2 linked regions of the Pseudonocardia sediminis genome follow. The protein of the gene in region 1 interacts with the protein of each later gene in a pairwise test. Links are inferred from orthologs where the notes say so. Each region holds a gene or a part of one and is shown in the gene's direction. Other genes may lie near its edges.

What was found.
Region 2: the proteins of aceE (region 1) and nth interact in binary tests that used the Escherichia coli proteins (3 or more experiments, as listed by UniProt). The link is inferred for Pseudonocardia sediminis from one-to-one orthologs.

What each region holds. Positions count from the first base shown.
Region 1 is NZ_SHKL01000001.1:1,822,443-1,832,639, reverse strand. What follows is about bases 2,917-6,267. They hold aceE (pyruvate dehydrogenase (acetyl-transferring), homodimeric type), read left to right. Parts: upstream 2,917-3,295; coding sequence 3,296-6,067; downstream 6,068-6,267. In the rest of the region: EV383_RS08730 (hypothetical protein), read right to left, coding at 14-1,705; EV383_RS08715 (peroxiredoxin), read right to left, coding at 1,915-2,373; EV383_RS08710 (DUF3052 domain-containing protein), read right to left, coding at 2,453-2,890; EV383_RS08700 (cold-shock protein), read left to right, coding at 6,345-6,551; EV383_RS08695 (helix-turn-helix domain-containing protein), read left to right, coding at 6,663-7,994; EV383_RS08690 (ACP S-malonyltransferase), read left to right, coding at 8,140-9,072; EV383_RS08685 (beta-ketoacyl-ACP synthase III), read left to right, coding at 9,069-10,058; EV383_RS08680 (acyl carrier protein), read left to right, coding at 10,119-10,197. UniProt on the Escherichia coli protein: Component of the pyruvate dehydrogenase (PDH) complex, that catalyzes the overall conversion of pyruvate to acetyl-CoA and CO(2).
Region 2 is NZ_SHKL01000001.1:6,339,816-6,349,607, forward strand. What follows is about bases 6,248-9,193. They hold nth (endonuclease III), read left to right. Parts: upstream 6,248-7,282; coding sequence 7,283-8,104; downstream 8,105-9,193. Other genes in these bases: EV383_RS29745 (Crp/Fnr family transcriptional regulator), read right to left, coding at 6,248-6,693; EV383_RS29750 (hypothetical protein), read right to left, coding at 6,863-7,114; EV383_RS29760 (TlpA family protein disulfide reductase), read left to right, coding at 8,101-8,811; EV383_RS29765 (NUDIX hydrolase), read left to right, coding at 8,808-9,193. Outside these bases: EV383_RS29715 (hypothetical protein), read left to right, coding at 1-1,294; EV383_RS29720 (Gfo/Idh/MocA family protein), read right to left, coding at 1,303-2,193; EV383_RS29725 (NUDIX hydrolase), read left to right, coding at 2,246-3,094; EV383_RS29730 (MBL fold metallo-hydrolase), read left to right, coding at 3,091-3,882; EV383_RS29735 (HD domain-containing protein), read right to left, coding at 3,851-4,588; EV383_RS29740 (MFS transporter), read right to left, coding at 4,668-5,939; more of EV383_RS29745, read right to left, coding at 6,019-6,247; more of EV383_RS29765, read left to right, coding at 9,194-9,509; EV383_RS29770 (MarP family serine protease), read left to right, coding at 9,506-9,792. UniProt on the Escherichia coli protein: DNA repair enzyme that has both DNA N-glycosylase activity and AP-lyase activity. The DNA N-glycosylase activity releases various damaged pyrimidines from DNA by cleaving the N-glycosidic bond, leaving an AP (apurinic/apyrimidinic) site.

The sequences.
Region 1 (10,197 bases):
TGACCGTTTAGGGTCAGCCCCAGCGGTCGTCGTAGTCGTCCTCGCCGTCCCCGGACTGGTCGGCGTACGGGTCCTCGCGGGCGTCGGCGTCGCGGGCCTCGGGGGTGTCGAGGCCGGCCTCGTAGACCTCCTGGGCCTGGATCTCGTCCAGGGCCCGGCGGGCGCGGGTGACCGCATCCTCGGACTCGCCGGTGGTCGGCACCCGCACGTCGTCCTCGTGCCGTTCTCGGGGCTCGGCTGCGGCGGTTTCGGGCAGGTCGGGGACCGCGGCCTCCAGGACCGGGCTGTCGTCGAGGGCCTCGTGCTCGTCGGTGGTGTGGTCGTCGAGGTCGTGTTCGGTGATCGGGCGGTGCTCGTCCTCGGCGCGCATGGCCTCGTCGCGGGCGGTGAGCCACTCGTCGGCGGTAACTCGCTCGTCGGGGGCGTCGCGGTCGCTGTTGCGGTGCGCGAGCGCGATCACCGCGCGGTCGTGCTTGTCCCGGTCGACCGCGGTGCGCAGGAGCCAGCGGCCGCGGGTGGCTTCGACCTCCTCCAGTTCGCCGGTGCGCCGGTCCAGCTCGGCGGCGAGCGCGGCGGCGCCGTCTGCGGCCTGGTGCAGCTCGGCGGCGCGGGCCGGGTCCGTGGCTGCGTCGGCTTCGGCGCGGTGCAAGACGGCGGCGCTACGGTGGTGTTCGGCAGCCTGGCGGGTTCCGGCGGTTTCGGTGGCGACGTAGCGGGGTGCCCATGCTTGCTGGCGCTCGTAGGCGCGCACTCGCATCCGCAGCGCGCCGTCGGACAGCCCGAGCTCTTCCCGGTCCGCGCGAGGCCGACCCAACGCCTCCCATCCCGCGCAGTAGACGGCGTGGTGCTCGACCATCCCCGGCTTCGGTGCGGCACCGAGGACGTCGAGGGCCTCAGCGGGGCCGGTGTCGGCGTCGTCGGCGTCCTCGCGGCCGGTCAACGCGCGGCAGGCGGCGACGGCACCGACCTTGCGTTCCCACTCGGCGCAGGCCTCGGCGTCGTCCCGGTCGGGGACCTGTCCGAGGAGGTCGACGGCCCATCGCGGCGGCTCGGCCGCGGTCGCCGCGCCCAGGTCAGCGGTGCGCTGGTCCAGGTGCTCGGCGAGCCGGTCAAGGTAGCGGCCCATATGCGGGTCATCGAGTGCCGGGACCCGGTCGGCCCACGTGCCGACCTGCGGCTCGAACCGCTGCCGGTCGCGCAGCCGGGCATGGATGACGTTGGTCAGGTTCCGCGCCCCCGTCAACGGCTGCCCGGCGATCGTCCGATGGTCGACCCCGCGGCCGGACCGGTCACGGTGATCGCGGCAGCGGCGCAGCTCGGCGTACAGCGAGTCAAGCGCCTCGGCGCCGACGGCGCCGGCCTTCGTCCGGCCGAGGAACGGACGGACGTGCAGCTCCAGGTACCGGGTGTACGCCCGGTGCGTGGTCGCTCCGACGTCGAGAGTCTCCAGGTACCGGTCGAGCAACTGGTCCAGCGTCGCGCTCGTGCGCGGACTGCGCTGCTCGTCAACGGCGTTGAGGAGTCGCGTCCGCGCGGCCTCGGCGCGGGCTTCCTGGCGCGGGCCGGGCTCGATCACCTCGACGAGGGTGTTCCGCTTCCCCGACACCGGGTCCTGCCCGCCGTACACGCGGACGCGCAGGGCACCGCTCGGCAGCCTGTCGATCGTCCCGCGCTGCCTCCGGCGACCGGCCTTCGCCCGTGTCATGGGCTGAGGATACGAGCCCTTCGTGTCACGAAACGTGTCACGCGGGCTGACAAGTGATCTTGCAGAGGCTAGAGCCCCTGGTCAGGAGTGTGGGCGCGGCAGGGTTCGAACCTGCGACCGCTCGGGTGTAAACCGAGTGCTCTCCCGCTGAGCTACGCGCCCGTCGCCGACCGGATCATGCTGACCCGACCGGCGTCGTCGGAGGGTTTCTACAGGGCCGCCAGGGCCTTGCGCCAGCCGTCCTGGTCCCGGGCCTCCCCCGGTCCGTTCACCTCGGCGAACGACACGACGCCGTCCGTACCGATGAGGAACGTCCCGCGCAGGGCGAACCCGGCGTCGGCGTTGAACACGCCGTAGGACTCGGCGACGGCACCGTGCGGCCAGAAGTCCGACAGCAGCGGGAACTCGTAGCCCCGCGCCTCGGCCCAGGCCTTGAGGGTGAACGGGTGGTCCACCGAGACCGGCAGGACCTGGACGTCGTCGTTCTGGAACGTCGCGAGGTCGTCGCGGATCTCGTTCAACTCGCCGGTGCAGACGCCGGAGAAGGCGAACGGGTAGAACACCACCAGTACGGCCTTCTTGCCGCGGAACGACGACAGCCCCACCGGCTGCTTGTTCTGGTCCACGAGCGTGAAGTCGGGGGCCTGGGTCCCCACCTCGGGTGCCACGTCGGCGGTCTCCTCACGGGTCGGCGCGCGGCCCGGGTGTCCGGGCCGCGATCTCACCCCGCAGGGTAGAACACGGACCTCAGCGCTTCTGGCCCTTGCCCGCCTTCGGTGCGACGAGACGGGCGCCGGCCCAGTCGTCCCCGACGCTGGCGTTCGACGTCTGGGACAGGCCCGCCGTCGGTGCCGCCTCGGCGATCTCGGACGGCTCGAGGTGCCCGTCACGACCGGTCTTGGGGGTCAGCACCCAGACGACGCCGTTGTCGGCGAGCGGTGTGCGCGCGTCGACCAGGGTGTCGACGAGGTCGCCGTCCCCTTCGCGGAACCACAGCAGGACGACGTCGATGACCTCCTGCGCGTCCTCGTCGAGGAGCTCCTCGCCGCTCCGCTCCTCGACGGCGGCGCGAACCTCGTCGTCGACGTCGGAGTCATAACCCAGTTCCTGGACGACCATGCCCGGCTCTACGCCGAGCTTGCCCGCGATGTCGGACGATGATCCGGCATCTTCCGCGGCCACCACTCGTTCCCCTCTCACACAACCATCGATTCGCCGTCCGGCAGACAGCGCTCGCGCGGCCCGGCCGGATCGGATGCGGAATCCGAACACGGAGGGCGGACCGCGCGCAACACCCTGCCCGACACTCGGGGCCACCATATCCGGAAGGTCATGTCCGGGGCAGCTCACGCGCCCGCCCGGCGGAACACTTCAGTTACGCACGGGTAGTACATAAGGTCCGCAGACCGAGACGCAACCCACCTGCCGCTCTCCGCGCTTGAGTTTCGAGCGCGCTCCGGAACAGGCACGATGGGGCCGGGACCCCGGAGTCACCGACCGCCACCACCGTGGCCGGTCGGGCGGCGGCCGGGGCAGCAGACCCAGCACGGCCGGCAGACCCGGCCACCACGAGTTAGGCAGGGAGAACCCTTGACCGCGCAGAGCAGCCAGGCCGGCGACGAGCCACGCCGCGTGAACATCATCCGCGACGGACTCGCCGCACATCTGCCGGACATCGACCCGGACGAGACGAGCGAGTGGCTCGAGTCGTTCGACGCGGTCCTCGACAACGCCGGTCAGCAGCGGGCCCGGTACCTGATGCTCACCATGCTCCAGCGCGCACGCGAGCGGCACGTCGGCGTCCCGTCGCTGACCAGCACCGACTACGTCAACACGATCCCCACCGACCGCGAGCCGTGGTTCCCCGGCGACGAGGAGGCCGAGCGCGCCTACCGCCGTTGGATCCGCTGGAACGCGGCGATGACCGTGCACCGCGCGCAGCGGCCGGGCATCGGCGTCGGCGGGCACATCTCGTCGTACGCGTCCTCGGCGACGCTCTACGAGGTCGGCTTCAACCACTTCTTCCGCGGCAAGGACCACCCCGGCGGCGGCGACCAGATCTACATCCAGGGCCACGCCTCCCCCGGCGTCTACGCCCGCGCCTACCTCGAGGGCCGCCTGAGTGAGGACCGTCTCGACGGCTTCCGCCAGGAGCTCTCGCACGGCGGCAAGGGCGCCGGTCTGCCGTCGTACCCGCACCCGCGCCTGATGCCGGACTTCTGGGAGTTCCCCACCGTCTCGATGGGCCTCGGCCCGATGAACGCGATCATGCAGGCGCGGTTCAATCGATACCTGGGCGACCGCGGCATCTCCAACACCGCCGACCAGCGTGTGTGGGCGTTCCTCGGCGACGGCGAGATGGACGAGCCGGAGTCGCGCGGCATGATCCACGTCGCGGCCACCGAGGGCCTGGACAACCTGACGTTCGTCGTCAACTGCAACCTCCAGCGCCTCGACGGGCCGGTGCGCGGCAACGGCAAGATCGTCCAGGAGCTGGAGTCGTTCTTCCGCGGCGCGGGCTGGAACGTGATCAAGGTCGTGTGGGGCCGGGAGTGGGACACGCTCCTGCACGCCGACCGCGACGGCGCCCTGATCAACCTGATGAACACCACGCCGGACGGCGACTTCCAGACCTACAAGGCCAACGACGGCGCCTACGTGCGCGACCACTTCTTCGGCCGCGACCCGCGGACCAAGGCCATGGTCGACCCGATGTCGGACGCCGAGATCTGGAACCTCAAGCGCGGCGGGCACGACTACCGCAAGGTGCACGCGGCCTACGCGGCGGCGACGGCGCACCACGGCCAGCCGACCGTCATCCTGGCCAAGACGATCAAGGGCTACGGCCTGGGCTCGCACTTCGCCGGCCGCAACGCCACGCACCAGATGAAGAAGCTCTCGCTCGACGACCTCAAGCAGTTCCGCGACGAGCAGCGCATCCCGATCACCGACGCGGCGCTGGAGAAGGACCCGTACCTGCCGCCGTACTACCACCCCGGTGAGGACTCCTCGGAGATCCAGTACCTCAAGGAGCGCCGTCGCGCCCTGGGCGGCCCGCTGCCCGCGCGCCGCACCAAGTCCAAGTCGCTGGTGCTGCCCGGGGACAAGGTCTACGACTTCATCAAGAAGGGCTCGGGCAAGCAGGAGGTCGCCACCACGATGGCGTTCGTCCGGCTGCTCCGGGAGCTGATCAAGGACAAGGAGATCGGCGGCCGGTTCGTGCCGATCATCCCGGACGAGGCGCGCACGTTCGGGATGGACTCCATGTTCCCGACGCAGAAGATCTACAACCCGCACGGGCAGCAGTACACCTCCGTCGACGCGGAGCTGATGCTGGCCTACAAGGAGTCCGAGCAGGGCCAGATCCTGCACGAGGGGATCAACGAGGCCGGCTCGGTCGGGTCCTTCACGGCCGCCGGGACGTCCTACGCCACGCACGACGAGCCGATGATCCCGGTCTACGTCTTCTACTCGATGTTCGGGTTCCAGCGCACCGGCGACTCGATCTGGGCCGCCGCCGACCAGATGGCCCGCGGGTTCCTCGTCGGCGCCACCGCGGGGCGGACCACGCTGACCGGTGAGGGCCTGCAGCACAACGACGGCCACTCGCTGCTGCTGGCCAGCACGAACACCGCGGTCATGGCCTACGACCCGGCGTTCTCCTTCGAGATCGCGCACATCGTCAAGGACGGCCTGCGCCGCATGGTGGGCGACGAGCCGGAGAACGTCATGTACTACCTGACGGTCTACAACGAGCCCTACGTCCAGCCCGCCGAGCCCGAGGGCGTCGACACCGAGGGCATCCTGCGCGGCATCTACCGCTACGCCGAGTCCCCGAAGACCGACGGCCCGCAGGTGCGACTGCTCGCCTCCGGCGTCTCGGTGCCGTGGGCGCTGACCGCGCAGAAGATGCTGGCCGACGAGTGGGACGTCGGGGCCGAGGTCTGGTCGGTGACGTCGTGGGGCGAGCTGCGCCGCGACGGCGTCGAGGCCGAGCACCAGAACCTGCTCCACCCCGGTGACGACCCGGTCGTGCCCTACGTCAGCCAGGCGCTGGCCGGCTCCGAGGCCCCCGTGGTCGCGGTGTCGGACTGGATGCGCGCGGTGCCCGACCAGATCCGGCAGTGGGTGCCGTCGTCGTTCAGCTCGCTGGGCACCGACGGGTTCGGCCTGTCCGACACCCGCCCCGCGGTCCGGCGCCACTTCGCCGTCGACGCCGAGTCGATCACGGTCGCGGCACTGGCGGCACTGGGCAAGCAGGGCACGGTCCCGGCCAAGCTCGCCGCCGAGGCGGCCGCCGGTTACAAGATCGACGACCCGCGGGCCGCCGGTCCGCAGACGAGCGACTCGGGCGTCGCCTGAGAGGAGCGCAGGCGGAACGAACCGTCTGCGCTGACCGTTCGAGCTCTACCATCGCGGCCCGCCGGCACGTCCGGCGGGCCGCGTTCTTTATCCCGGGATCACCGAATCCGCACGTCGAACACTCTTATCGAGCGACGCAGATCACGCTAGGCTCCTTTCGAGACCGGGGCACGTGATCACGTGAGCGGCCTCCCGACCAGGGCGCGGACCGTTGCGCCGGGCCGGTGCGAAGCCCGCGGCGAGGTGCCGCGGATTGCAGGGCACGAGGAGAGCAAGAATGGCAGAGGGCACCGTCAAGTGGTTCAACAGCGAGAAGGGCTACGGCTTCCTCGCTCCCGACGGTGGTGGCGCGGACGTGTTCGTGCACTACTCGGCGATCCAGGTCAACGGCTACAAGACCCTCGACGAAGGCCAGCGCGTGACCTTCGACGTCGAGCAGGGCCAGAAGGGTCCGCAGGCCAGCAAGGTCGAACCGCTCGTCTAGTTCGTCCCGTTCACCGCGCGGGGAGGCCTTGCGCCGCAACCGCGCCTCGCCGGGGGTCCCGGGGTTCGTCCCCACTCCCCCGGAGCCTCGCGGCGTGACATGCTGCCGCACGTGGCCACCGAACTGCCGGTCGCGGCAACGACGCTGCGCCGCCTCGAACTGGCGGCGGGCGGACTCGCCGCGACGTGCATGGCCGCGATGGAGCAACGTCAGCCCTGGTTCGCGCGTCTGACCGCGGACCAGCGCGCCGCCGTCGCCCTGGTCACGCAGACCGGGGTGAGCAACTTCGTGGCGTGGCTCGCCGAGCCCGGCGCGACCATCCGGCTCACCGCCGAGGCCTTCCGGATCGCCCCGCGCGACCTGACGCGTCGGATCAGCCTGCGCCAGACCGTCGAGCTGGTACGGATCGCGGCCGACGTGTTCGAGCAGCACCTGCCGCCGCTGGCCGCCGACGACCGGGAGCGGCGCGTGCTCACCGAGTCCGTGCTGCGCTTCGGGCGGGAGATAGCGTTCGCCGCGGCCACCGTCTACGCCGGGGCCGCGGAGTCCCGCGGGGCGTGGGACGCCCGCCTCGAGGCCCTCGTGGTCGACGGCGTGGTGCGCGGCGACACCGACGGCGCGCTCGTCTCGCGCGCCTCGGCCCTGGGCTGGGATCCCGAGGCCCCGGTCCGCTGCCTGGTCGGCAGCCCGCCGCTCGCCGGTCCGGCCCCGTCGAGCCCGGCCGAGTCCCCCGAGCTCCTCGCCGACCTGCGTCGGCACGCCGCCCGTCTCGGGCACGAGATCCTGGTCGGCGTGCAGGGTCGACGCCTGGTCGTCCTGCTGCACGAGTCCGGCCCGGACCGGGGCACCGACCGGGGCGGCACCGACCCGGCCATGGTGCTGGAACGGATCGCCGGCGAGTTCGGGCCGGGCCCGGTCGTCACCGGCCCGTCGAGCCCGGACCTGGCCCGCACCGGGACCGCCGTCGCCGAGGCCCTCGCCGGGCTGCGGGCCGCCCCCGGATGGCCCGACGCCCCACGCCCCGTCCACAGCGACGACCTGCTGCCCGAACGCGCCCTCTGCGGCGACGCCGCGGCCCGGGCGCGGCTCGCGACCGACGTCGTCGGCCCGCTGCGGGCGGCCGGGGGCGAGCTGCTGCACACGCTGTCGGTGTACCTCGAGGGCGGCGGCGCGCTGGAGGCGTGCGCACGGACGCTGTTCGTGCACCCGAACACGGTCCGGTACCGCCTCAAACGGGTCGCCGAGGTCACCGGACGGGTGCCGTCGGACCCGCGGCAGGCGTTCGTGCTGCGGACCGCCCTCGTCGTCGAGCGCACGATGGACACCGTGCCGGTCGCGGCGGGCGAGGACCCGCCTGCCAGAGTTCCCGGCGCCGGTCGCGACACGCCCGGATCCCCGGTCACGGAGAGGTCGCGTCCCGATCCCGAGGCGGCGAGGATTTGATGAACCCTACAAAGATGCGGTCAGGTGGTCCGGTGATGTCAGCTCCATCACAGTGCTCCACTTGGAGGTTTCCTCCAACTTCCGGGCCGGGAGTTCGTGGACGCCGGTATGCCGCCACGATGCCCGAGGGGTGTGTGATGTCCCGGTGATCGCCCTGCTCGCACCCGGCCAGGGGGCGCAGACCCCCGGCATGCTCTCCCCCTGGCTCACCGACCCGGACGCCGAGAAGACCGTCGCCGGCTGGTCCGACGCCGTCGGGCTGGACCTCGTCCGGCTGGGCACCACCGCCGAGGCCGAGGAGATCACCGACACCGCGGTCACCCAGCCGCTGATCGTCGCGCTCGGGCTGCTGGCCGCGCGCCGCCTGCTGGCCCAGGTCGACCTCCCCGACGACGTCGTCGTGGCCGGGCACTCGATCGGCGAGCTCACCGCCTGCGCGATCGCCGGCGTCCTGACCGACGACGACGCCGTCGCCCTGGCCGGTGTCCGCGGCCGCGAGATGGCCGCCGCCTGCGCCGCCGAGCCGACGTCGATGGCCGCCGTGCTCGGGGGCGCCGAGGAGACCGTCCTGGCGCGGCTGTCCGAGCTGGGCCTGGACCCGGCCAACCGCAACGGCGCCGGGCAGATCGTCGCCGCCGGTGCCACCCCGGCCATCGAGGAGCTCGTCGCGACCCCGCCCGAGGGCGCGCGGGTCAAGCAGCTGCCGGTCGCCGGGGCGTTCCACACCCGCTACATGGCCTCCGCGGGCGAGGCGATGGCCGCCCACGCGACATCGGTCACCGTCACCGACCCGACCCGCACGCTGCTCTCGAACGCCGACGGCGAGCCCGTCACCAGCGGCGCGCAGGCCCTGGAGCGCCTGGTGGCGCAGGTGACCCGCCCCGTCCGCTGGGACTCCTGCATGGCCACGCTCGGACGCGACGGCCTGTCGGCCGCTCTCGAGCTCCCGCCCGGCGCGACGCTCGTCGGCCTGGTCAAGCGTGAGCTCAAGGGCACCCCGACGCTGGCCGTCAAGACGCCCGAGCAGCTGGAGAAAGCCGCCGAGCTGGTCGCCGAGCACCGGGGCGGCGACCGGTGAGCGCCGGACTGCAGCTGCCCCCGACCGCGCCCGGAGCCCGCCTGCTGGGCACCGGGAGCTTCCGGCCCGAGCGGGTCGTGACCAACGAGGATCTGGCGAAGCGGGTGGACACCGACGACGCGTGGATCCGCTCCCGCGTCGGGATCGCCGAGCGCCGCGTCGCCGACGCCGACACGTCGCTGCCGGACATGGCCGTGGCCGCGGGCAGGGCCGCGCTGACCGACGCCGGTCTCGATCCCTCCGATGTGGACGCCGTCATCGTCGCGACCTGCACGATGCCCAACCCGATCCCCAACGCCGCGGCGCAGGTCGCGGACCGCCTCGGCGCGGGCGGCGTGGCCGCGTTCGACGTGAACACCGCGTGCGCCGGGTTCTGCTACGGCCTCGGCGTCGCCAACGACATGATCCGCTCCGGCACCGCCCGGCACGTGCTGGTGATCGGCGCGGAGAAGCTGTCCGACTGGATCGACTGGGACGACCGCTCGACCTGCATCATCTTCGCCGACGCCGCCGGCGCGGCCGTCGTCGGCGCCGCGGCCGAGGACGAGGTCGGCATCGGGCCGGTCGCCTGGGGCAGCGCCGGGGACCACGCCACCACCATCCGGATCCTCGGCGAGTCCACCAACAAGCTGCACCAGGAGGGCCAGACGGTCTTCCGCTGGGCGACCGGCGAGATCGCCCCGGTCGCCCTGGACGCCATCGCCCGCGCCGGTCTCGAGCCCGCCGACATCGACGTCCTGATCCCGCACCAGGCGAACCTGCGCATCGTCGAGGCGATCGCCAAGCGCCTGCGGGCCAAGGGGGCCCGGGAGGACCTGGTCGTCGCCGACGACATCGTGACGACCGGCAACACCTCGTCGGCGTCCATCCCGGTTGCGCTGGATCACATGCGTGCCGCCGGACGGGTACGTTCCGGCGACACGATGTTGCTCGTAGGCTTCGGCGCGGGTCTGTCCTACGCGGGACAGGTCGTCGTCTGCCCGTAGCGACGCCGCACCATCTGTACGACCCATCGCAGTACCCGACAACGCTAGGAGCGCACCACCGTGGCTGACAACGCTGAGATCCTCTCCGGCCTGGCCGAGATCGTGGAGGAGGTCGCCGGCATCGACACCGCCGAGGTGA
Region 2 (9,792 bases), 4.5 Mb from region 1 along the record:
GAACCCCTCCGTCGACGGGCACCCCGCACCCCGACCGGCACCGCGCCGGATCGCGCCCGTGCCGGACGGCCCGGAATGGTTCGACGGCCCGCCGCTGGACCGGGGCCTCGACCACGACGGTCACGACGGCGCCGGGACCGACGGCCCCGCGGCCGACGGCCCCGGGATCGACGGGCCGGTGATCGACGATGCGGTCCGCGCGATCGGCGATCCTGCCCCCGCGATCGGTGCCCCCACGATCGGCGGCCGCGGCGTCGACGACCGCGGGTACGACCGCGCCGACCCCACGCGGTCCTCCGCCGACACCTCGACGGGCGCGGCGTACCCGGGCGAGGACGACTGGGACCGGGACTGGGCGACCGGTGCGTGGTCGACCTCGGACCCGGACGTCGAGCCGGTCACCGGCCCGACCCCGACGACGGGGCTCCGGGACGTGTCGCAGGACGGCGGGCCGGAGGGGATGCGGCTGCGGTCGGTCTCGGGTCCGCCACCGATCCTGCGGGCACCCCTCCCGCCCGCCCACCCCGGACCGGGGCCGTCCGGCGTCGAGTCGACCGACCCCGGTCCGTCGGCCACCGACTCGTCCGCACCCGATCCGGCGTCTCCCGGCTCGTCCGCATCCGGTGGGTCCGTCACGGCCCCGCCCGGTGCGGGTGTCTCCGGTACCGGGCCGCTCCGGCCGACGCCCGTCCCGCGGGCGCAGCCTCCCGAGCCGGAGGCCGGCGCGTCGGGGGCGGGCGCGTCAGCGGCGGGCACGACGGGGCCGGCCGTGCCGGAGACCACCGGGCCGGTGTCGCAGACGGCTCCACCCGAGGCCGTGCGGCCCTCCGGTCCCCGGCACCGCCTGGACACCCCCGACGCCGAGGAGACGGTGCCTCCGGCCGCTGACGGGGCCGAGGACCCCGCAGCCGGCCTCCGGACCGAGGGGTATCCGGCCGTCGACGCCGGTGGGGAGGACGCCGTGCCGACCGGACGGCTCCCCGAGAACGGCCCGACGGCGGGCACCGCGCCGCCCAAGGACCGCGACACCGTCGCCCGGGCCCAGCACCCGGCCGCCCAGGACCCGCCCGGCCGGTCCACGCCGGAGCCGTCCGGGAACGGCCGCCGCCCGACGCCGCACCCGTCCCGCGGCGGCGGCGATCGCCGCCCGGCGCCCGGCCCCGACCTGGGCGGACGCCTGACCCCGAACGAGCAGGAGCTGCTGCGCCGTCTGCAGGAGGAGCTGGCCGCGCGGGAGAACGGCGGCGGCGACCTCGGGCCGCGCAACGGCTCGGCGCACCCGGACGCCGGCTGAACCCCTGCCTAGCCCGCGGCCCGCAGCATTCGGTCGACGACCTCCTGCAGGTGCAGGGCCCGGGCCGCGTCCACGGGCAGGTCGGTGCGGCCGTCCGTGATCGCCGTCGCGAGGTCGTCGAGCAGCCGTCCGTAGCAGGCCGCGGCGTCGGGCGGGCGCCGGTCGAGGCGGTGCCGCCCGGCCGCGCCGAGGACCGTCGCCTCGAACTCGGTGGGGTCGATCGGCATCCGCAGCGACAGCGTGACCGTGCTGCGCGCCCCACCCGCGTGCGCGAGCCCGAACCGCCAGAGGTCGGGGTCGGCGCGGTGGGCCAGGTCCACCCCGACGACGCGGCCGAGCGCGGCGTCGAGCAGGTCGATCACGTGCGGGCCGATGTCGAGCAGCGCGCCGTGCTCGGCCCGCCAGCCCGACCCGGCGTACGGGCCGCCGAGCAGCGCGCCGGAGAGCCAGCGCGCGGAGCCGGTGGTGTCCGGCCCGGCGGGGCCGTCCGGAATCGCGTCCAGCCACGCCCGGACGCCGGGGTCGAAGCGCAGCGTGAGCATCGTCGCCGAGCAGACCCCGGCCGCGGCGACGGCGCCGGCGACCGCACGGGCCCCGGCGAGATCCTGGGCCAGCGGCTTCTCCAGGACGACGTGCCGTCCGGCCGCAGCCACCCCGGGCGCGAGCTCGCCCTGCACGGCGGGCGGGACCGCGAACGCGACGGCGTCGCAGGCGTCCACCAGGTCGTCGAGACGCGGGAACGCCCGCCCACCGAACCCGCCGACGATCTCCCGCGCGGCCTCCCGACGGCGGGTCCAGGCGCCCGCGAGCTCCCAGCGCGGGTGCGCCGCGATCGCCGGGGCGTGCACCGCGCGGGCCCACGGTCCGGCACCGACCAACCCGATGCGCCGCACGTCCATGGAGACGATTCTCGCTGCTGTCCGGGCGCCGGTGATGACCTAGGGTCCGGGCATGAGCACGTCCCGGGCCGACGCGCCCGACACACCGGTGGTCCCGCGCCCGGCGGCGACCGTCCTGCTGGTGCGCGACGATCCCGACCCGCCGGCCGGACGCACGCCGTTGCAGGTGTTCCTGCAGCGCCGGGTGGCCGGGATGGCGTTCGCCGGCGGCATGACGGTGTTCCCCGGCGGCGGCGTCTCGTCCTCGGACGTGATCGACCCGGCCCGGTGGCGCGGGCCCGACCCCGCCTGGTGGGGACAGCGCCTGGAGACGACGCCGGAGCTGGGCGGGTCGCTGGTCTGCGCCGCGGTCCGGGAGACGTTCGAGGAGTGCGGCGTGCTGCTGGCCGGCCCCGACGGCGGTGACCCGGCCGCTCTCCCGGAGGCCCGCGCGCTGCGGACCGACCTGGTGGAACGCCGCAGCACGTTCGGCGAGCTGCTCGACGCGCACGACCTCGTGCTGCGCGCGGACCTGCTGCGCGGCTGGGCCCGCTGGATCACCCCGCCGGCCAACCCGAAGCGCTACGACACCGCGTTCCTTGTCGCGCGCGTCCCGGACGGCCAGCGCGCCGACGACGGCACCACCGAGGCCGTCGAAGCGCGCTGGTGGTCCCCGGCGCACGCCCTGGCCTCCTACGAGGAGCGCGAGATCGAGCTGATGGCGCCCACCCTGCGCACGCTGCAGGAGATCGCCGAGCACGACACCGCCGACGACGTGTTCGCCGCGGCCGAGCACCGGACGATCTCCCCGGTCATCCCGCGGGTGCGCCGGGAGGGGCGGTCGGTCGCCGTCGTCCTGCCCGGTGACCCGGACTGGGAGACCGCCGCCGACCACCTCACCCCGAAGGGACCGGACGAATGACCGCCGCTCCTGAACACCCCGCCTACGGCGTCCTCCGCCCGGCGCACCCGCTGGCCTCGGTGCTGCTGCAGAACAACCCCGGCCACATGACGCTGGAGGGCACCAACACCTGGGTCCTGGCCGGTCCGGGCGCCTCCGACCGGATCGTCGTCGACCCCGGCGAGGACGACGGCGAGCACCTCGAACGCCTCGCCGACGGACCGCCGGTCGCGCTGGTCCTGCTCACCCACCACCACCACGACCACTCCGGCGGAGCCCCGCGCTTCGCCGAGATGGTGGGCGCCCCGATCCGGGCGCAGGACCCCGGGCTGTGCTCCGGCGCCGACCCGCTCACCGACGGCGAGACCGTGCAGGCCGCCGGGCTGCCGCTCTGGGTGATGGCCACGCCCGGGCACACCGCGGACTCGACGTCGTTCCTGATCGGTGGCAACGCCCCCGCCCTGCTCACCGGTGACACGGTCCTGGGGCGCGGCACGACCGTCATCGCACAGCCGGACGGCGGGCTGGGCCCGTACCTGGACTCGCTCCGGCGCCTCGCCGAGCTGCCGCCCGGGGTGCCGGTGCTGCCCGGGCACGGGCCCGACCTGCCGGACGCCGCCGAGATCGCCCGGACCTACCTCGCGCACCGCGAGGAGCGCCTGGACCAGGTCCGCGCGGCACTGGAGGAGCTGGGGCCGGACGCGACGGCGCGTCAGGTCGTCGAGGTCGTCTACGCCGACGTCGACGAGAAGCTCTGGGACGCCGCGGAGTGGTCGGTCACGGCGCAGCTGGAGTACCTCCGGGCCTGACCGGGCCCTCCGGGTCCCGCCCGGGGGGACCGTCACCGAACTCGATGTGGAAGCGCTGCAGGAACTCCACCAGGACGCGGTGCCGGGGCTCGCCCATCGCGCGTCCGGACGGGGTGGTGAGCTCGTCGCGCAGGTGCAGCAGCTTCTCGTAGAAGTGCGCGACGACGGAGCTGGTCCGCCCGGAGGTGTAGGTCGACGCGAGGTCCTCGCCGGGCTCCCAGATGGGCTCGCCGATCGTCCCGCCGTAGGTGAACGCGCGGGCGATGCCGATCGCGCCCATGGCGTCGAGCATGTCCGCGTCGTGCAGGCAGGCGGCGACGCCCTGGGCGGGCTCGGTGAACCGGTCGGAGAAGCTGAACCGCCCGGTCGCGTCCACCGCGGCCGGCACCGGAGCCCAGGTCTCCTCGGCGATCCCGGCCCGTTCGAACGCGGACCGGACGAGGTGCGCGCACTCCGGCGGCTCCACCGTCGCGCCGGTGCGGGCCTCCTCGAGGCGGTGGTAGTCGTGCACGTAGGCGGCCAGCGCGGCGACGTGGGGGTCGAGGCCCTCGCGGTGCGCGATCGTCGCGGCCAGGCGCGCGACCCGGTCCAGGTGGGCGAGGTCATGGGCGGCGTCGACGTCGACGAAGTCCGCGGCGACGACCTGGCGGACCCGCTCGATCCCGCGTACCCCGGCGTCGTCGACCAGCCCCTCGAAACCGCGCACGGCGTGCTCCCTCATCGGTGATCGATCTCCGCGGTCACGTTCCGGCCACCGGTGACCCGCGCATGACCGCAGACGTCGATCACGCGGACGCCGCGGACGGGACCCGCGCGTCGGCGGCCAGGGTGCCGCGGAGCACCCACAGCAGGCCCGCGACGACGAGACCGAGGACGCCGCCTGTCAGGAACCCGACCGGGCCGAACGCGTCCACCGCGACCCCGGCCAGCGACTGCCCGATCGACACCCCGAACACCACCGCCGTCACCACCCAGTTGAACGCCTCGGTCGCCGACTCCCCCGGTGCGGCGAGCTCCACGCCCAGCGAGTGCGCCGTGGTCTGCGGCGTGATCAGAGCGCCGGCCAGGAACATGACCACCCCCAGCAGCAGGATCGACCCGCTCGGCGCGACCAGCGCCAGCACGACGACCAGCACCGAGAACCCGGCGAGCAGGACCGGGAACCGCAGGTGCAGCGCCCGCGGCCACGGGCGCATGCCGTAGGCGACACCGGCCAGCACCGAGACCACCGACCACGCCGAGAGCAGCACGCCGCCCATCGCCGGGGCGCCGGCCGCCGCCGTCGCGGCCAGGACGCCGACCTCCACCGACCCGACGGTCAGGCCGAACCCGAGCGAGGCGAGCGCGACGGTCCGCATCCCGGGCCGGGCCATCACACCGAACAGGCGCGACGTCCCCGACACGGCCGGGCGGGTGAGCCCGGATCGCGCCCGCTCGGCACGGATGCGCGCGGTGCGGGTACGGGTGGCGCGGGTCAGGGCGAACCAGACGGTGCCGGTGACCTCCGCCGCCACGGCCACGGCGAGCGCGGTGCCGGGCCAGGGCGCCGTCACCACGAGCACCGCGGCCAGCGCGGGACCCAGGATGAAGAAGACCTCGAGGCTGATCGACTCGTAGGTGTAGGCGGCCTCGCGGCGCGGACCGGGCGGCACCAGGTCCGTCCAGAGGGCCCGCGACGAACCCTCGATCGCGGGCGTGACCAGGCCCGTCACGAGCGCGACGGGGACCAGCACGGCGAGACCGGCACCGAGCTCGATCCCGGCGAACAGCACCGACACCATCACCAGGTACGCGGCGCTGAACATCAGCAGCAGCCGGGTCGGGCCGACCCGGTCCAGCCACCGCCCCTGGACGATCATCCCGACGCCGATACCGACCAGGGTCCCGGCCGAGACCGCCCCGGCGAACGCGTAGGAGCCCGACACACCCTGCACGTAGAGCAGGGCGGCCAGGCTGAGCATCGCGATCGGCAGCCGCGCCAGGATCGAGGCGAGCACCGGGGCCGCGGCTCCCGGGGCGCTCAGCGCAGCGCGGTAGTCACCGAGGGATGCAGCCATGCCCTCAGCATCACACAAACTGGTACGGGCGTACCAGTCGATATCGGCCGGCCCCGTCGGACGGGGTCGGCCGACCCGGTCAGCGGGCCCGGCGGGCCAGGCGCTCCGGCTCCAGGATGAGGACGCTCTTGCCCTCGAGCCGCAGCCAGCCGCGGTGCGCGAAGTCGGCGAGCGCCTTGTTCACGGTCTCGCGGGAGGCGCCGACGAGCTGGGCGATCTCCTCCTGCGTGAGGTCGTGGGTGACCCGCAGCAGGCCGGACTCCTGGGAGCCGAACTGACGCGCGAGCTGCAGCAGCGACTTCGCGACACGGCCGGGGACGTCGGTGAAGATGAGGTCGGCGAGCATGTTGTTCGTACGGCGCAGACGGCGAGCCAGCACGCGCAGCAGCTGCTCGGCGATCTCCGGGCGCTTGCCGATCCACTCGCGCAGCGCGGCGCGGTCCATCGTGTGCGTGCGCACCTCTGTGACCGCGGTCGCGGTGGAGGTCCGCGGGCCCGGGTCGAAGATCGAGAGCTCGCCGAACATGTCCGACGGACCGGCGACCATCAGCAGGTTCTCCCGGCCGTCCGGGGACTTGCGGCCGAGCTTCACCTTGCCACCGGAGACGATGTAGAGGCGGTCACCGGGCTCACCCTCGCTGAAGATCACCTGCCCACGCGAGAACTCCGCGGGCTCCAGCGCCTCGGCCAATGCCTCGGCGGCCTGGGGCTCCACGCCCTGGAAGATCCCGGCCCGGATCAGAACGTCGTCCACTGCACAGCTCCTCGTTCACCTACCGCACAGGCGCGGCGGGTCGTCGGCGCGCCAGTGTAGGGCCCGACGCCGTGCGCATGCGCAGCAGGAACCCGTTCGGGCGCGCCCGACCGGGTTCCGTCACTCGTTCGGACCGCTGCAGGATGCCCGCGGCCCACGGACGATCTTGTCAGGCCGACGGGATCCGGCTGCGCCGGGCTCCCCGTCGACGGCCCCTGTTGCGCAACCGGAACAGCTCCAGCGCGCGGCCGGTGCCCTGACGGAACAGGGCGCGGAGTTCGTCGGGACGGGGCTGCTCGAGCATTTCGTCGAGCTCGTCCTGACGCACGGTGGACTCCCGCAGCCGGGATTCGACGCGCTCCATACCCAGCGCGAAGAACATCACGAGCAGCGGCACGAGGACGGACAACCAGGCAGTCATGGCAGAGCTGATCCTCTCGCACACCGGAGCCGGTCCGTCGCGCGGGGTGTCCGTGGCGGCGATCCTGATATGCACTCGTGACCCTCATCGGAGCAACCTCACCCACCGTTACCGCGGGCCGGACTCCTCCGGCGAGGGTTGTCGGTGGGTCCCCGTAGTCTCGGACGGGTGAGCACCTCCGTCCGGCGACCCACCCGGCGGGCCGCCGCCGGGCTCGCCGCGCGCGTCGAGGCCGGCGAGAGCCCGATCGGCCGAGCCCGCCGCGTGGGCCGGATCCTGCGTGGCCTCGCCGTGGCCTATCCCGACGCCCACTGCGAACTCGATTTCGGCACGCCGCTGGACCTGGCCGTCGCCACGATCCTGTCCGCGCAGTGCACCGACGAGCGGGTCAACCAGGTCACGCCCGGCCTGTTCGCCGCGTACCCGAGCGCCGCGGACTACGCGGGGGCGGACCGCACCGAGCTCGAGGAGCGCATCCGCTCGACCGGCTTCTACCGGAACAAGGCCACCTCGCTGATCGGGCTGGGCGCGGCCGTCGTGGAGAACCACGGCGGCGAGCTGCCGGCCACCCTCGACGAGCTGGTGAAGCTGCCCGGGATCGGCCGGAAGACGGCGAACGTCATCCTCGGCAACGCCTTCGACGTCCCCGGGATCACCGTCGACACCCACTTCGGCCGGCTCGTGCGGCGCTGGGGCTGGACCACCGAGGAGGACCCGGTCAAGGTCGAGCACGCGATCGGCGAGCTCGTCCCGCGGCGGGACTGGACGATCGTCTCGCACCACGTGATCTTCCACGGCCGTCGCGTCTGCCACGCCAAGAAACCGGCCTGCGGGGCGTGCTCGCTGGCCGTCGACTGCCCGTCGTTCGGGCTCGGACCGACCGAGCCCGAACAGGCCGCCGCGCTGGTCAAGGGCCCGGAGCGGCCGCACCTGCTGGAGCTGGTCGGCCTCGGCGACGGGACCCCCGCTCCCTCCGGGAACGGGCGGTGAGCCGGTCGGGCACCCGGTCGCGCCACGGCGGGGCCTCCCGCTCGGAGATCGTCGCGACGGTGGTCGTCGTCGTCCTCGTCGCGCTCGCGGTGTTCGCCCTGTGGCCGGACTCCCCGTCCGGATCGTCGTCCGGCACGGGCACCGACTCGTCGACGGCGGGTGAGCCGGACGGCGACCCGGCCGCGGCGGACCCGGTGGCGCTGGCCTCGGCCCGCGCCGGCGCCGCGCTCGATCCGTGCCCGGCCCCCCGGCCCGGTGCGGCCCCCGCATTCGATGCGACCGCAGCCGGACCGCTGGCCGGGGTGACGGTGCCGTGCCTGGGCGCCGACGGGACCGTCGACGTCGGCGCGGCGCTGGCCGGGCGGCCGGCGCTGGTCAACGTCTGGGCGTCCTGGTGTGCGCCGTGCCGCGAGGAGCTGCCGGCGCTCGCCGAGTACGCCGCGCGGCCGGGCTCGGTGCCGGTGCTCACCGTCGACGTCCGCGACGACCCGGTGGCCGCGTTGTCGCTGCTGCGCGACCTGCGCGTGACGCTGCCCGCGGTCACCGACCCGCGGAACGCGCTGCGCACCGCCCTGGACATCCCGCCCGCGCTGCCGGCCAGCTACGTCGTGCGCGCCGACGGCACCGTGGCCCGGGTGGACCCGCCGATCCCGTTCCGCTCCGCGGACGAGGTCGCCGCCGCCGTCACGAAGCTGGGAGCGTCGTGAGCCCCTCTCTCGACCCCGCCGCCGCTCCGGAGTCGCTGCGCCCCCTGGTCGACGGCGCGGACGGCATCGACCCCGCGTTCTTCGGGCACCGCCGCACCCCGCCGGAGTCCGGCGGGCGCAAGGCCGCGGTCCTGATGCTGTTCGCCGACGGCTCCGGTGGCGAGCACGGCGACGAGCCGGACGTGCTGCTCACCGAGCGCGCCAGCACGCTGCGCGCCCACGCCGGGCAGGTCTCGTTCCCCGGCGGCGGCATCGACCCCGGTGACGACGGCCCGGTCGCCGCCGCCCTGCGCGAGGCGGAGGAGGAGACCGGGCTGGACCCGTCCGGGGTCGTCCCGCTCGCCGTGCTGCCCGAGCTGCTGATCCCGCCGACCGGCTTCCTGGTCACGCCGGTGCTCGCGCACTGGGCGCGACCGGCACCGGTCCGGGTGGTCGACCGCGGGGAGACCGAACGGGTGCTGCGGGTCCCGGTGGGTGAGCTCCTCGACCCCGACAACCGGCTCAGCGTCCGCGGCCCGCGAGGTCACACGGGCCCGGCGTTCCGGACGTCGGGGCTGTTGATCTGGGGCTTCACCGCTGGCCTATTGTCCGCGCTGCTGCACCGCTCCGGCTGGGAGCGTCCCTGGGACGCCACCCGTACGGAGGACCTCGACGAGGCCTGGTCACGGGCCCGAACCCGACGCCAGGAGGCTACGTGAGCTGGGTCGACATCCTGGTCGTCGTGCTGGCACTGCTGGCCGCGGTGTCCGGGTGGCGGCACGGGGTCGCGGTCGCGCTGCTGTCGTTCATCGGCGTGCTGGCCGGGGCCGTCCTCGGCCTGCGCCTGGCCCCGTTGCTGGCCGGCGGCGTCGAGTCGCAGCAGGCGAAGATCCTGGTCAGCATCGGCGCCGTCGTGCTGCTGGTCGCGCTCGGCGAGGCGACCGGGGTGTACTTCGGCCGCAAGATCCGGGACCGGATCCGCGGCGAGAGCGTGATCAAGAT